DNA from 2 places in the Glutamicibacter nicotianae genome. Region 1 is predicted to be linked to the other one. Evidence: riboswitches for the same ligand, from Rfam matches in the RefSeq annotation. Region 1 holds a riboswitch; the other holds the start of a gene.
The links. A riboswitch is a leader RNA that binds a small molecule or an ion and turns the genes downstream of it on or off. The one in region 1 is predicted to bind glycine.
Positions count from the first base shown of each region.

Region 2: another riboswitch for glycine. It lies ahead of JOE62_RS15870 (D-serine/D-alanine/glycine transporter); the one in region 1 lies ahead of gcvP (aminomethyl-transferring glycine dehydrogenase).

Region 1 is NZ_JAFBCH010000001.1:2,943,139-2,950,246, forward strand. It holds gene gcvP (aminomethyl-transferring glycine dehydrogenase) at 1-1,513, opposite strand, end outside; glycine riboswitch at 1,678-1,775, opposite strand; gene JOE62_RS14030 (SGNH/GDSL hydrolase family protein) at 1,878-2,666, opposite strand; gene JOE62_RS14035 (serine hydrolase) at 2,702-3,865, opposite strand; gene JOE62_RS14040 (APC family permease) at 4,138-5,586, shown strand; gene JOE62_RS14045 (RNase H family protein) at 5,637-6,563, opposite strand; gene JOE62_RS14050 (hypothetical protein) at 6,681-6,989, shown strand; gene JOE62_RS14055 (glutathione S-transferase C-terminal domain-containing protein) at 7,061-7,108, opposite strand, start outside.
Region 2 is NZ_JAFBCH010000001.1:3,323,930-3,331,037, reverse strand. It holds gene JOE62_RS15890 (EamA family transporter) at 1-726, shown strand, start outside; gene JOE62_RS16690 (hypothetical protein) at 840-1,004, opposite strand; partial or broken gene JOE62_RS16575 (GMC family oxidoreductase N-terminal domain-containing protein) at 925-1,185, shown strand; gene JOE62_RS16570 (GMC family oxidoreductase N-terminal domain-containing protein) at 1,191-1,676, shown strand; gene JOE62_RS16565 (GMC family oxidoreductase N-terminal domain-containing protein) at 1,586-2,074, shown strand; partial or broken gene JOE62_RS15870 (D-serine/D-alanine/glycine transporter) at 2,135-2,326, opposite strand; glycine riboswitch at 2,666-2,764, opposite strand; gene JOE62_RS15865 (heavy metal translocating P-type ATPase) at 3,072-5,318, opposite strand; gene JOE62_RS16400 (heavy-metal-associated domain-containing protein) at 5,388-5,702, opposite strand; gene JOE62_RS15855 (metal-sensitive transcriptional regulator) at 5,763-6,092, opposite strand; gene JOE62_RS15850 (peptidoglycan bridge formation glycyltransferase FemA/FemB family protein) at 6,189-7,108, shown strand, end outside.

The DNA.
Region 1 (7,108 bases):
GCTTCATGGTGCACGAGCCCAGAGGGATCATGGTGCGGTCCAGTGCCAGGTCGCGATCCGAGAGGCGGCGCAAGTAGCGCATCATCTGGGTCTCGGAGGAGATCGAGTTGAAGATCGGGTGGGTCATGAAGTCGCTGGTGCGCACCATCGACTCGGGCAGCTCGAAGCCTTCCGGAGCCGAGAGTTCCGCACCGAAGACCTCCAGCAGGGTCTTGACCACGGCGGAGGTGGTGGTTTCGTCGGTGGAGATGCCCACTTGGGTTTCGCCGACCTTGCGCAGGTTGATGCCTGCTTCGACGGCCTTGTCGATGATGGCATCTGCGTTCTCGACGTTCACCACAACGGTGTCGAAGAAGGTATCCGAGGCCAGGGTGAAGCCGCCTGCGACCAGCGAGCTGGCGACCACGCGGGCGTGGTTGTTGGCACGGGTTGCGATCTGCTTCAGGCCGGCTGGGCCGTGGTAGACGGCGTACATCGATGCGCAGATGGCCAGCAGGGCCTGCGCGGTGCAGATGTTGGAGGTGGCCTTCTCGCGGCGGATGTGCTGCTCGCGGGTCTGCAGCGCCAGGCGGTAGGCGGGAACTCCGGCGTCATCGGCCGAAACGCCCACCAGGCGGCCTGGCATGGAGCGGGTCAGGCCGTCGGCAACAGCCATGTAGGCTGCGTGCGGTCCGCCGAAGAACAGCGGCACGCCGAAGCGCTGGGTGTTGCCCACGGCGATGTCGGCGCCCTGCTCGCCCGGAGGGGTGATCATGGTCAGCGACAGCAGGTCGGCGATCACGGTCACCATGGCGCCGGCTTCCTTGGCGGCGGCGATGATCGAGGCGTGGTCGGCGATCGAGCCGTCATTGCCCGGCTGCTGGAGCACGATGCCGGAGATGTCGCCCTCGGGCAGGCCGGCGGAGAGGTCGGCGACCTCGATCTCGAAGCCCAGCGCGTCGGCGCGGCCCTGCACGACCTTCAGGGTCTGCGGGAAGATGTTGGAGTCCAGGACGGTCTTGCCCTTGGCCTTCTTCTTGTTGGCGCGGCGCATCATCAGCACGGCTTCGGCGGCGGCCGAGGATTCGTCCAGCAGCGAAGCGTTGGCGATCGGCAGGCCGGTCAAGTCCATGACCATGGTCTGGAAGTTCAGCAGGGCTTCGAGGCGGCCCTGGGAGATTTCTGGCTGGTACGGGGTGTAGGCGGTGTACCAGGCAGGGTTTTCCACGATGTTGCGGCGGATTACCGCTGGGGTGATGGTGTCGTAGAATCCCTGGCCGATCATCTGGGTCTTCATGACGTTCTTCGAGGCAAGCGCACGCAGGTGGGCCAAGGCTTCGGTTTCGCTCAGCGCATCAGGGATATCCAGTGCGGAGTCCTGGCGGATACCTGCCGGAACGGCGGTATCGATCAGTGCTTCCAGGCTGTCGTAGCCCAGGGTCTGAAGCATGGTGGCAACGTCGGAAGGACGCGGGCCGATATGGCGGGAGACGAATTCAGTATTCGCTGGTGCCGAAGTCTGCGTGATGGTCATGGTGCGGGTATCTCCATGGGATCTGTCTTGGCGCATGCCAAAGGAAGGTCTTTTTACCTCCCCATCCCTGTTTCATAACCTGAGAGTTTTACGCATCCAGCAAACCAAGCCGGGTACTTGCACCTTCGGTGAACCGGAACGGGCCGGTTTCTTTCCAGAGTTGCCTCATGATGGCGGTACGGGTGCCTGAGAGTTTCCTGGGGAGGAATTGCTCCTACGGCGCCCGTCCATGGTGTGAACGGGACTCTCCCGCCATCCGTCTATGGCGTGTACTGCCGGCCGGAGACCTGCAGCACACCACCATGTTACCCGCCTCGCCCCCAACGTCAAACAGGAGCAGGAACAGGAAAAGTCATAAACGCGTTCAGTTTGCGCCGGCAGTTAAACGGATGTAATCGGGATACTTCGCTGATAAGGAATCTCCCGATGAGGTGCCGGTGAGCCGTCGCTTGATCCACGGAGCCAAATGCTCCCTGGCCCAGCCCAATTCCTGCTTCAGTTTCTCGCCGCGCGAGTTCACCGCCAGCTCCGGCAGCGACGGCTGGTGGATCTTCGCGGACCAGTTCTCCTCGGTGATCTGCCCGGCGCCGAGCACGTTCAGGACCTTGGAGGCCATCAGCGTGTGACCCAGCTCATTCATGTGCAGCCGGTCCGGCGCCCAGTAGCGCAGGTCAGAGAATTCGCGCCATCGCCAGTAGTCGGCGATCAGCGCACCGTATTCGTCCGCGATTTCGCGGACCTTCTCGTTGTAGACGGCAGTGCGCGGACGGGTCTTGGAGAACAGCGGCGAGTCCACGGTGTCGAAACCGGTGAACAGCAGCACCGTGCTTCCGGCTTCGGAAAAGCGGCGCACCATGCCGGCATAGCCGCGCATCAGCGCATCCAGGTCGGCCTTGGGCCGCAGGATGTCATTGCCGCCGGCGTAGATGGAGACCAGGTCCGGGCCCAACGCAAGGGCCTGGTCCAGCTGCTGGTTGATCACCTGGCCGATCTTCTTGCCGCGCACGGCCAGATTGGCGTATTCCCATTCTCCTTCGGCGCAGAGCACCTCGGCCACCCGATCCGCCCAGCCGCGCACCTGGTTAGGGCGGACCGGATCCGCGTCGCCAACGCCTTCGGTGAACGAGTCACCCAGTGCCACAAACTTCTTCACTTCGCTCCTGCTTCGTTCCTTGCCCGGTGGGGCGGCTATGCGTTGTTGCCGGCAGACTGGGCCGCCATGTTCTTCTGCATGATCAGCTGGCGCGCCAGCTGGCTGAGCTTCACCCCGGTGGAGGTCTCCTTGAGACCTTCATTGCGCGAGGGGATAAATCCGAAGCCCAGCTGGTGGGCCGGATCGGCGAAGGCCAGCGAGGAGTTCGCACCGTCATGGCCGTAGGCGAAAATCGAGCCGTAATTGTTGCTTGCGGTGGCCTTCATGAATCCCAGGGCGAAGGCCTGCAGCAGTCCATTGGTCCGGTCATGGCCGTAGACCAGTTCGGTGGATACCTGGGACCAGGTGTCGGCGGAAAGGAATCCGCGCGTGGTTCCCAGTGCCGGAACTGCACCGAAGGAGGCGGCATAGATGGCGGCCAGGCCCTGGGCGTTGGCCACCGCTCCCATGGATGCCGGACCCAGTTCGCGCACCTGCGGCGCGTTGGCCAGTTCGTGCCAGTTGTAGACCGGGCCGGTTTCCAGCGCGAACCCGGAGGCCGAATTCACCGCCAGACCGGCCGGGGAAAACGGGTCGAAGAATTCGGTGGCAGCTTCGGCAGCTGGCAGCACATCGCGGTAGCGCGATTCCAGCGCTGGGTCCTGGCCAATGTAGGCCTCGGCGCCCAGCGGCTTGCGGATGCGCTCCTCGAAGACCTCCTTGAGCTCCTTGCCGGTGACCCGGCGGACCAGTTCTTCCATGAGCACGCCCATGGTGATCGCGTGGTAGCCGACGATATTCTGCCCCAGCGGCCAGACACTGGGCATGGAAGCGAGCACCTTGGCGTACTCGGCGGAGTCCAGGAGGATCTTGCTGGGCACGCCCCCGGGAACGCCCAGCACGCCGGCCTGGTGGCTGAGCACCTCGCCGACGGTGAGCCGGGATTTCCCGTTCTCGCCGAATTCAGGCCAGTAGGTGGCCATGGGCGCATTCGGATCAATCAGGCCATCTTGCACCAGCAGTGCCACGACCAGCGCGCCAAGGCCCTTGGTGCAGGAGAAAACACAGGTCAACGCGTCGCCCGAGAGGTGCTCTCCGACGGTGTGGCTGAGCACCAGTTCTCCGCGGTGGTATACGGCCAGCTGCGCCGAGTAGCCTTCTTCCTCAGCGGCACGCGCTTCCAAAGCCTGGGCCAGGGGCGCGAAATCCTCAGTGATCACCGATTGCATCTAAATCCTTAAAGTGCTTGTTCCTCAACAACCAACCCTAACCGCAGTGCTCCCATTTCCCGAAGGTTCCACATGCTGTACACCACCCAGCATATAGGTAGGTCAGCTCACACCTTTGAAGCAATTAAGCCACTCGCCGACGTAGCAATGCCTTTCGTCCCGCGATTCTGTGAGCCAGCTCAGATCCCGGTTTGCCCACTTCATGCGCTGACCCTAAAGTTGTAACGTTTGCCTACAAATTTGAAGGAGATGATCTCGATCGCATGACTGTGAACAGTGACACGGCCGTTACCGACGGCAAGGAAACAGAACTCCACCGGGTGATTGGCCCGAAGCTGCTGCTATTCCTCATCATGGGCGATATCATCGGCGCCGGCATTTTCGCCATTACCGGCAAGGTTGCCGGCCAGGTGGGTGGAGCCGCGTGGCTGCCGTTCCTGATCGCCTTCGCGATCGCGACCCTCACCGCCTTCAGCTACCTCGAACTGGTCACCAAGTACCCGCACGCAGCGGGTGCCGCCCTGTACATCCACAAGGCCTTCGGCATCCACTTCGTGACCTTCCTGGTGGCCTTCACCGTTGCCTGCTCGGGCATCACCAGCGCCGCCACCTCGGCCACCCTGGTCGGGCGGAACCTGCTGATCGGCATCGGCCAGTTCGTCGAGGGCGTTCCCAACACGCCCGAAGCGGGCATGTGGGCGGCTATTGCGGTGATCGTCATCCTCGCCATCGTCAACTTCCGTGGTGTCGGCGAGAGCGTGAAGTTCAATCTCTTCCTGACCGTCGTGTCGCTGGCCATCATGGCCGCGATCATCGGCATCGGCTTCGCCGTGATCGCCTCGGGCCACGGGGACATCTCCCGTCTGGTGGTTTTCGAGACCCCGACCGATCGCAGCGTCTTCGCCGCAGTGACCATGGGTACCGCCGTTGCGTTCTTCGCCATGGTGGGCTTCGAGGACTCGGTGAACCTGGTGGAGGAAACCAAGAACCCGAAGAAGGTCTTCCCGAAGATCATGCTCATTGGCCTGGGCATCTGCGCGGTGATCTACATGCTGGTGGCCGTCACCGTTATCATGGTGATCCCTACCGGTGATCTGCTGAATCCGAAGAACCCGGACGCCGGCATCCTGCTGGATGTGGTGCGCATTGGCCTGCCGAATTTGCCGGTTGACGCGATCTTCCCGTTCCTGACCGTCTTCGCGGTGGTCAACACGGCGCTGATGAACATGCTGATGGCCAGCCGCCTGCTCTACGGCATGGCCCGCCAGGGCGTGTTGCCGCAGTTCCTGGGCAAAGTGCACTCGACCCGACGCTCCCCATGGGTTGCAATCCTGTTCAGCACCGCGCTGGCCATCGCACTGATTGCCTACGTGAACCTGGATAACGGCAGCAGCATCGTCGGCTCGCTGGGCGGCACCACCGCGCTGCTGCTGCTGTGCGTGTTCGCTGTCGTGAACGTCGCCCTGCTGGTGCTGCGCCGCGACAAGCCGGAGCCTGGCGCATTCCGTGCGCCAACGATCATCCCGATCCTCGGCGTGGTCTTCTGCCTGTTCCTTGCCGGCCCGTGGGCTCGTGCGCGCGAGGACTGGGTACAGTACGAGATTGCCGGCCTGCTGCTGGTGATCGGTGTTGCACTGTGGGCCGTCACTTGGCTGGTCAACCGGATCAGCTACAAGAAGGGCGTCATTGAAACCCGCCCGGGCCAGTACTGATCCCTGGTTCTTGACGTAGCGATGCCCGCCGATTGATTCGGCGGGCATCGCTACGTTAAGCGCGTTTTCTGCGCCGTCTGCTCGACGGTTTCCTGGCGGAAACGAAGCTTCAGGCCCCGTTCGGTGCGCTGCCACCACGACGAGACCACGAGCACCGGGGAATCCGCGGGCTTCATGCGGTAGGCAAGCAGCACCATCTGCGCATCCACTTCACGCGCGGCAAGCACCTGCACCGCACCGGTGCTTGGCAAAGTTGCCCCGGATTCCAGCATGGATCGGACCGTCGCCACATCCAGCAGACCACCATGGCGGGTCACTTCCTGGTACCCAGGATGCAGGAAGTCAGTGAGCTCGGCGAAGCTGGCGCGGATCTGCGGGTCGAGAAAACCCTGCTCCAGCTCGTAGACGGCGGCCGCGATGTCCATGCCGGGTTCTGGCGTGGCAGCGGTTTCTTCCACCGGTGCCGGTGCCGCATCCGCCTCGGCCGGTGAGCTGGAAGGGGCTGATCCACCGGCAGTGTAGCCTGGTCCAGCCTCTACTGCCGTACCCTGCTGGTGCGCGGTGGCTGCTGCGCGGGCGTGTCCGTCTGCTGCTTCATTCAGCTCATGGCCGGCATGGCCCTTAACCCATTCAAAAGTGTATTTGCGCCCCGAGATAGCCTGATCCAGTTCCTTGAGGATGTCCTGGTTCAGTACCGGTTTGCCGTCGGCCTTCTTCCAGCCCTTTTTCTTCCACCCTGGCATCCATTTGCTGATGCAGTTGATCGCGTACTGCGAGTCGCACAGGATCTTCAGTTCTTCGTCTGGCAGGTGCTCGGTGGCCCGGAAGAGCTCGAGCACCGCCTGGAGCTCGCCCATGTTGTTGGTTCCGTGGTCCCAACCGCCAGCGGCCCAGTTGTCCTGGTCCACGTACCAGGCCCAACCTGCTGGTCCGGGATTCCCTAAGGCTGATCCATCCGCCGCTGCAATGATTGTCATGGTTTAATCCTGCCACGTTCACCGCACCTCGGGGTTTCAGGCATAGGGCCATGTCGCCAGCGAATTCCTGCAGAGAGGATCGCAGCATCCCAGCTGATCCACGCGTAGGATTGGGTTGTGAAGAAAATTATGCCTGTACTGGCCACCCTAGCCTTGGCGCTCACCGCTTGCGGCAGCCCGTCGATCGATGAGCTGCGCGAGCAAGATCCGCAGGGCCATACGGCGTGCGTGCACTTTGGCGGGGGCATGGTTGACCCCGAGGGCATGGGCGCGACGAACATGGCGAAAGCCGCTGAGCATGGAGCGAAGGCAGCCACCGGAGAAATCAGCGCCGCCGTGGCCACCGATAACGCCGGCACGCCGAAGATCACCGACTTGGAAGCATTCCAGAAGGCATGCGAAGCGCAGGGCTTCGACTTCGAATAAAGCACAGCGGCCCGGGATCCGCTCCTTAGTATGGAGCGGATCCCGGGCCGCCAGGCTGGTTCTTCCGGAGCCTAGGCAGGGTACAGCGGGTTGTGTCCCGCCTGGACACGTTCCTCGGC
Region 2 (7,108 bases), 380 kb from region 1:
CGCACCAACTGGGTCTCGATTGTGCTCTTCGGACTGTTCGGAGTGGGTGCCTGCCAGCTGTGCTACTTCCTGGCGGTGCAGCGATTGGATGTGGGCGTGGCCCTGCTGCTGGAATACCTGGCTCCCGTGCTGATTGTGCTGGTGCTATGGGCCAGGCACCAGAAGAGGCCGTCCATCGCGACCATCGCCGGAACCGTGCTCTCGCTCGCTGGGCTGGTGGCGGTGCTCGACCTGACCGGCACGACGCGGATCGATCCGATTGGCGTGCTCTGGGGATTGGGAGCCGCCATCGGGCTGACAGTCTACTTCTTCATCAGCGCCAAGGTCGATGGCGCGCTGCCGCCGATCATGCTCTCTGCCGGAGGCATGGCAGTCGGTGCGCTGACCGTGCTGGCCGTGGGGTCCCTGGGTATCCTTCCCATGCACTGGGCTCCCGGAACCGGGTCATTTGCAGGCTTCGAAACCCCGTGGTGGCTGGCGCTGACCGGGTTAATCCTGATCGCCACCGTGTTCTCCTACACCACCGGCGTGATGGCCGCGAGGGAACTGGGATCCAAGGTGGCAAGCTTCATCTCATTGACCGAGGTGCTCTTCGCGGTGCTCTGGGCCTGGCTGCTGCTTTCCGAGCTGCCCGGTGCGGTGCAGCTGTTCGGCGGCCTGCTGATCGTGGGCGGGGTGGTCCTGGTCCGCATCGACGAATTGCGCGCGGGCCGGATCCGCAAATAGGCGACGCGGCCCCGAACCGATAATGCGCACGCATTGCCAATTGCTGTGCGCCGGATGCCAATGGCGAAACTGCTGACCTGTACTGACTGGGATGAACACGTTTCGCAGGCACCTCAAGGTGGGGGAGTATTCATGGGCAGCACATCGGTCATTGTCGTTGGAGCAGGTTCAGCAGGTGCGGTCGTCGCGCGCCGGATGGTGGATTCCGGAGCGCAGGTGACCTTGTTCGAAGCCGGATCCGAGGACACCAACCCCGCCATCCACGACCTCTCGCGCATGGGCGAGCTGTGGCACAGCAAGGAAGACTGGGATTACCACACGGTCCCGATGGCCGGGGCCGCCAACAAGCCGATGCACCTGCCACGTGGCAAGGTGCTCGGCGGATCGCACGCGCTGCACGCAACCATCTGGGTGCGCTGCGCCCCGCAGGACTACGACGGCTGGGCCAAGGACTGCGGCGAGCAGTGGGCCTGGAAGAACGTCTTGCCGATCTACAAGCCTATCGAGAACTCTTCTCCGGCGGTGCCAGCAAGTTCCACGGCACCGAAGGGCTGGTGCCGGTGGACAACGACTACGAGCTGGATGAAATCCACCAGTCGATTATCGACGCGGCAGTGCAGTCCGGCATCGAGTTCAACCCCGACTACAACGGCGAGCAGCTGGACGGCGTGTCCAAGGAGCAGATCAACGTCGTTGTCGGCGAACGCATCAACACCTGGAAGGCCTACCTCAAGCCGGTACGCGAGCGTCTTGAGATCATCACCGATGCCGAGGTGCACTCGGTGATCCTCGAATCCGGCACCGCGGGGGCGTGCGCTACCAGAAGGACGGGCAGCTGCAGGAGCTGCGCGCCGATGAGGTGGTGCTCAGCGCCGGCGCCTTGGGCTGCCCGCAGTTCCTCCTGCGCTCAGGAATCGGCCCGGCGGCCGAACTCCGGGCAGTGGGCGTAGAGCCGCTGCATGAGTTGGACCAGGTGGGCAAGAACCTGCACGACCATCTGCTGGCTCCGATGATCGCCGAAACCACCACCCGGGAGATTCCTGCCCCGCGCACCGGGGTCTCGGTCTCGCAATCGCACATGTTCTCCCGCTCCCGCGCAGACCTGGACCGCCCGGACACCCAGCCGATTTTCTTCGCCGTGCCGATGTACTCCCCGGGCATGGAACCGATCGAGGGCACCGCATCCACCCTGCACTCCGGAATCGTGACCCCGCACAGCCGTGGCGAGATCACCCTGAGCGGACCTGGACTGGAAGATCCGGTGAACATCGATTCGAATGTCCTGGATGATCCGCGGGATCTGGAGGCGTTCGTGTACTCGATGAAGCAGTGCCGCGCGATGGTCTAGCAGGACGCCTTGGCCCAGGACTGGGGTGCCCGGGAGGTGTACCCGGGCAACGAGGTCCAAAGCGATGAGCAGCTCGCCCATGGCGCGCATGACGAAGAAGAGCATGAAGCCGATGATCATGTAGACGAAGATGACCGACGGGCCGGCGACCGAAATGGTCTTGCCGGAGCCCATGAACAGGCCCATGCCGATCGCGCCGCCAATGGTGATCAGCTGGAAGTGTCGATTGGAGAGCCCGCGCTCGAGAGTGGGTCAGAACTGGTGGTACTCATGCTGGTTGCCTTCCAGGAGTGTGGCGTGACGCCCCGAAGCTGATCTGCCTCCAAGCCGGGTTGGCTTGGAGTGCAGTCTCGCTTCGATGAACACTTCCGTATCGGAGCAGTCCAGCAGGCTTGCCCGGCACGCTGCGCAAAGAGCAGGGACCAGGCCAGCCACGGGGAGTACCTCGAATCCGGTGCGCTCGGTGCGGCACTGTTCTTGGTCCCTCCCCAATCTGCATGTCGACCTGAGAGTTTTCACTTCGGCCCGATTACTGGGCGAAGCTTGCTCCTTCGGTGAGTGCGGCCGTACCGCACTGCTTTCCAGATTTGCCTAGTCGTGGCGGTACGGGTGCCTGAGAGTTTTCCGGGGAGGAAATTGCTCCTACGGCGCCCGCCCATGGTGTGGGCGGGTTTCTCCCGCCACGCATCAGCGGCATATGTGGTGATTGCCATCACAGTATGCGCAGAAGCTTCAATGTGGCGCAAATCGCATTTTCATATTTCGCACCCCGCTAATTCGCATGGCTAGACGATTCCCCGGAAAAATGACGCGGAAAACCGTGTTTGGGCTTTCGTAATGATTCGCATCCGGCGATCTCCCGCTCCGGGAATGGACAGCACGGATCTCCGCCTTCCACGCCGTAGGCCACCGGTATGACGAAGGCCATGGGCAAAACCCCTGGGACATGCAGCGCAATTTCTCACGCGGCCGCCCCAGGGGGTGTTCCCGGCTGGTGCTAGTGCTTTCCGAAACGGCGCAGCCGTAGCGAGTTGAGCACCACCAGCACGGAGCTGGCTGCCATGGCTGCACCCGCGATCATCGGGTTGAGCAGGCCCAGGGCGGCCACGGGGATGCCTGCGGTGTTGTAGGCGAAGGCCCAGAACAGGTTCATCTTGATCGTGGACAGGGTCTTGGCCGACAGGTCGATGGCCTGGGTGACCTGGTGCAGGTTATTGCCCATCAAGGTAATGTCGGCTGCCTCGATGGCCACGTCGGTGCCCGAGCCCATCGCGATGCCCAGGTCCGCCTGGGCCAGTGCCGGCGCATCATTCACGCCGTCACCCACCATGGCCACGACCTTGCCCTGCTCCTGCAGCGTGCTGATCGCCTTGGCCTTGTCGGCAGGGAAGACGCCGGCGAAGACATCTTCTTCCTTGATGCCAACCTGCCCGGCCACCTCGGCGGCCACCGACTTGTTGTCGCCGGTCAGCAGCACGACGCGCAGGCCGCGTTCCTGCAGTTCGGCAATGGCCTTCGCGGAGCTGTCCTTGATCTTGTCTGCCACAGAGATCACTGCCTGGAACTGCTGGTCCACCGCGACCAGGATGGCGGTCGCGCCGGCCTGCTCGGCCTCGTGGAGCATCTGCCGGGCGGATTCGTCCAGCATGACGCCCTGGGATTCGAGCCATGAGGGGCGCCCGACGACCACCAGCTGGGTGCCTACGGTGCCCTTCACGCCGCCGCCTGGCTCCGCATGGAAGCCGGTGACCTCGGCCAGCGGGGCCTGGACGGACGCCGCGGCGGCGATGGCCTGGGCGATGGGGTGCTCGGAGTGGTGCTCCACGGCTCCTGCCAGCGCCAGTGCGGTGGCCTCGTCGACGCCATCGACGGTGCGGGTTCCGGTGTGCGCCATGACGCCGGTGGTGACGGTGCCGGTCTTGTCCAGCACGATGGTGTCCAGCTTGCGGGTGTCCTCCAGAACCTGAGGTCCGCGGATCAGGATGCCCATTTGGGCGCCGCGGCCGGTGCCGACCAGCAGGCCGATCGGGGTGGCCAGGCCCAGGGCGCAGGGGCAGGCGATGACCAGCACGGCGACGGCTGCGACGAAGGCCGCGTAGGTATCACCGGTGACCAGCCACCAGGTGAGGAAGGTGAGCACGGCGATGCCCAGCACGATCGGCACGAAGACCGCCGAGATGCGGTCAGCCAGCCGTGCGATCGGGGCCTTGCCGGACTGGGCCTCCGAAACCAGCCGGCCCATCTGGGCCAGCGTGGTGTCCGAACCGACGCGGGTGGCCTCGACGACCAGCCGCCCGGAGGCGTTCAGCGTCGCACCGGTGACGTTGGTTCCGGGCTGTGCCTTCTGCGGCACCGATTCGCCGGTGATCAGCGAGGTGTCGATGGCGCTGGTGCCGGAGATGACCACGCCGTCGGTGGCGACCTTCTCGCCCGGACGCACCACGAAGTGCTCCCCGATGCGCACCTGGTCGGCCGGGATCTTCACTTCCTGGCCCTCGCGCAGCACGGTGGCGTGCTTGGCGCCCAGGTTCAGCAGCGACTTGAGCGCATCGGAGGCCGAGGACTTGGCCCGGTGCTCAAGATAGCGCCCGAGCAGCAGCAGTGTGGCCACCACGCCTGCCGTCTCGAAGTACAGCTGGTGCTCGCTCATGGCCATGCCGGTATGGGCGGTCATCTGCGGATCGAGGAACAGCTGGATGGCGGAGAACAGGTAGGCGGCCAGCACGCCCAGCGACACCAGCGTGTCCATGGTGGAGGCCAGGTGACGCGCGTTGATTGCGGCCGCCTTGTGGAATGGCCAGGCGCCGTAGAGCACCACGGGGGTGGCCAGTGCGAAGGCTACCCAGCCCCAGTGCGGGAACTGGGCGGCCGGAACCATCGAGATGATGAACAGCGGAATGGTGAAGACCGCGGAGACCACCAGCCGACGCAGCAGGTGGTTGGGCACCAGATGCTCGTGCCCGCCGTGCTCATGCTCGTCGTGGTGCACGGGGGCCTTGGCCTCGGGCTTCAACGAGGCGCCGTAGCCGGCGGCCTTGACCGTGCTGATCAGCTCGTCATCGCTGATCCCCGCGGGGACCTGGACCTTGGCGCTTTCCAACGGGAGGTTGACCGAAGCGGTCACCCCGGGCAGCTTGCCCAGCTTGCGCTCTACGCGGCCAACGCAGGAGGCGCAGGTCATGCCCTGGATGTCCAGGTCTACGGTGCGCAATTCGGGGGAGTGGGTGGGGGTTTCGGAAGTCATGATGAAAATACCTTGAACTTTCCCGCCGCCGCCGCCGGCGGCGGCGCGGGTGCCTGTGCCGTGCGGTGGCTAGGCGTTGATGGCTTCGACGGTGTAGCCTGCCTCGTCGATAGCCTGGCGAATGGAATCCTCGGCGAGCGCCGAGGCGGAAGTGACCTTCACGGTGGAGATTCCCTGTGCGTCCAGTGCGACGTCCACGGAATCAACCCCGGCGATCTCCTTGAGTTCTTCGGTGACCGAAGCGACGCAGTGCCCACAGGTCATGCCCGAGACCTTGATTTCGGTCTGGGTCGGGGCCGCGGCGATGTCGGTGCGCGGCTGGATCTGCAGGCCCTGGTTGGAGTTCTTTTCCGAGGAGCATCCGCAGTTGCAGTTGTGGCTCATGATCTTGCTCTCTTTCGATGAGTTCTGTGTGAATTGGAAAATTGGTGCGTGGGCGCGGGCTTAGCGCACCAGGCGGGATATGGCGGCCGTGGCCTCGGCAATCTTGTCTTGCACGATGGACGGGTCGCCCTGATCGATGGAGGACTTGGCCGCATCCACCACGCAGTGGCCGATATGGTCATCGATAAGCTGCACGCTGACCTTGTGCAATGCCGCGTTGATGGCGGAGATCTGGGTCAGGATGTCGATGCAGTACTTGTCTTCAGCTACCATCTTGGCCACTCCGCGCACCTGGCCTTCAATGCGCTTCAAACGTCGTTCCAAGGCGCTTTTGTCCGCGTGATAGCCGTGGTGCTCGGCTGTTTCATGTGGCGTGTGGTTGGTTTCCATACTCCGATGATACCCCCTAGGGGTATTAAGTCAAGTACCCCCTAGGGGTATCTGGCATCCCCCAATACGGAAGGGAAGCACGGTAGGATTTCACCCGTGAGCCACAACGAACTTCATGTGCGTCCGATATCCGGTACCGAGCACTCAGCATTCCTGGAGACCGCCCACGACGTCAGCTTCCTGCAGCGTCCCGAATGGGCTCAGGTCAAGGGCGGCTGGCGGGGCGAATCCCTCGGTTTCTTCGAGGAAGACGAACTGGTCGGCGCCGCATTGGTGCTGCACCGTGCGGCCCCGGTGATCAAGAAGACCCTCGCCTACCTGCCCGATGGCCCGGTCATCGACTTCGGCGCCTACGCGCCGGAAGCGGTCATCCGCCCGCTGGCCTCCTACCTGAAGAACCGCGGCGCCTTCCAATTGAAGATGGGCCCGGGACTTGCAGTGCGCACCTGGGGAGCCTCCGCCGTGCGCAAGAACCTGGGCAAGGAAGGCTTCACCCAGCTGAACGACCTGGAAACCAAGAGCACATCGAGTACCGCACTGGCACTGAATGACGCGCTGGCAGATCTGGGGTTCACCAAGGAAGACGTGGGACTGGACTTCGCCGCTGGACAGCCCGAGTACGTGGCCCGCGTGGCGCTGCAGGATGATGAGGGCAACCAGCTGGATATTGAGCAGGTCATGGCCAGCTACTCCTCAACCACCCGCAACGAGACCCGCAAGGCGCTGAAGAGCACCCTGGAAGTCGAGATCGGCGAAACCAAGGACATGGCCCGCTTCCATGCCTTGTACAACCACACCGCCGACCGCCAGGAGTTCACCGGCCGCCCGCTGAGCTACTTCGAGAAGATGCACACCGTGCTCAACGCCGCAGTGCCCGGCTCCTGCACCCTGTACATTGCCAGCAACGAAGGCATGGACCTCGCAGCCGCCATTGTCATCCGCTCCTCGAACCTTGCCTGGTACCTCTACGGCGCCTCCTCCTCGGAGCAGCGCAAGCTGTTCGCCCCGAAAGCGAT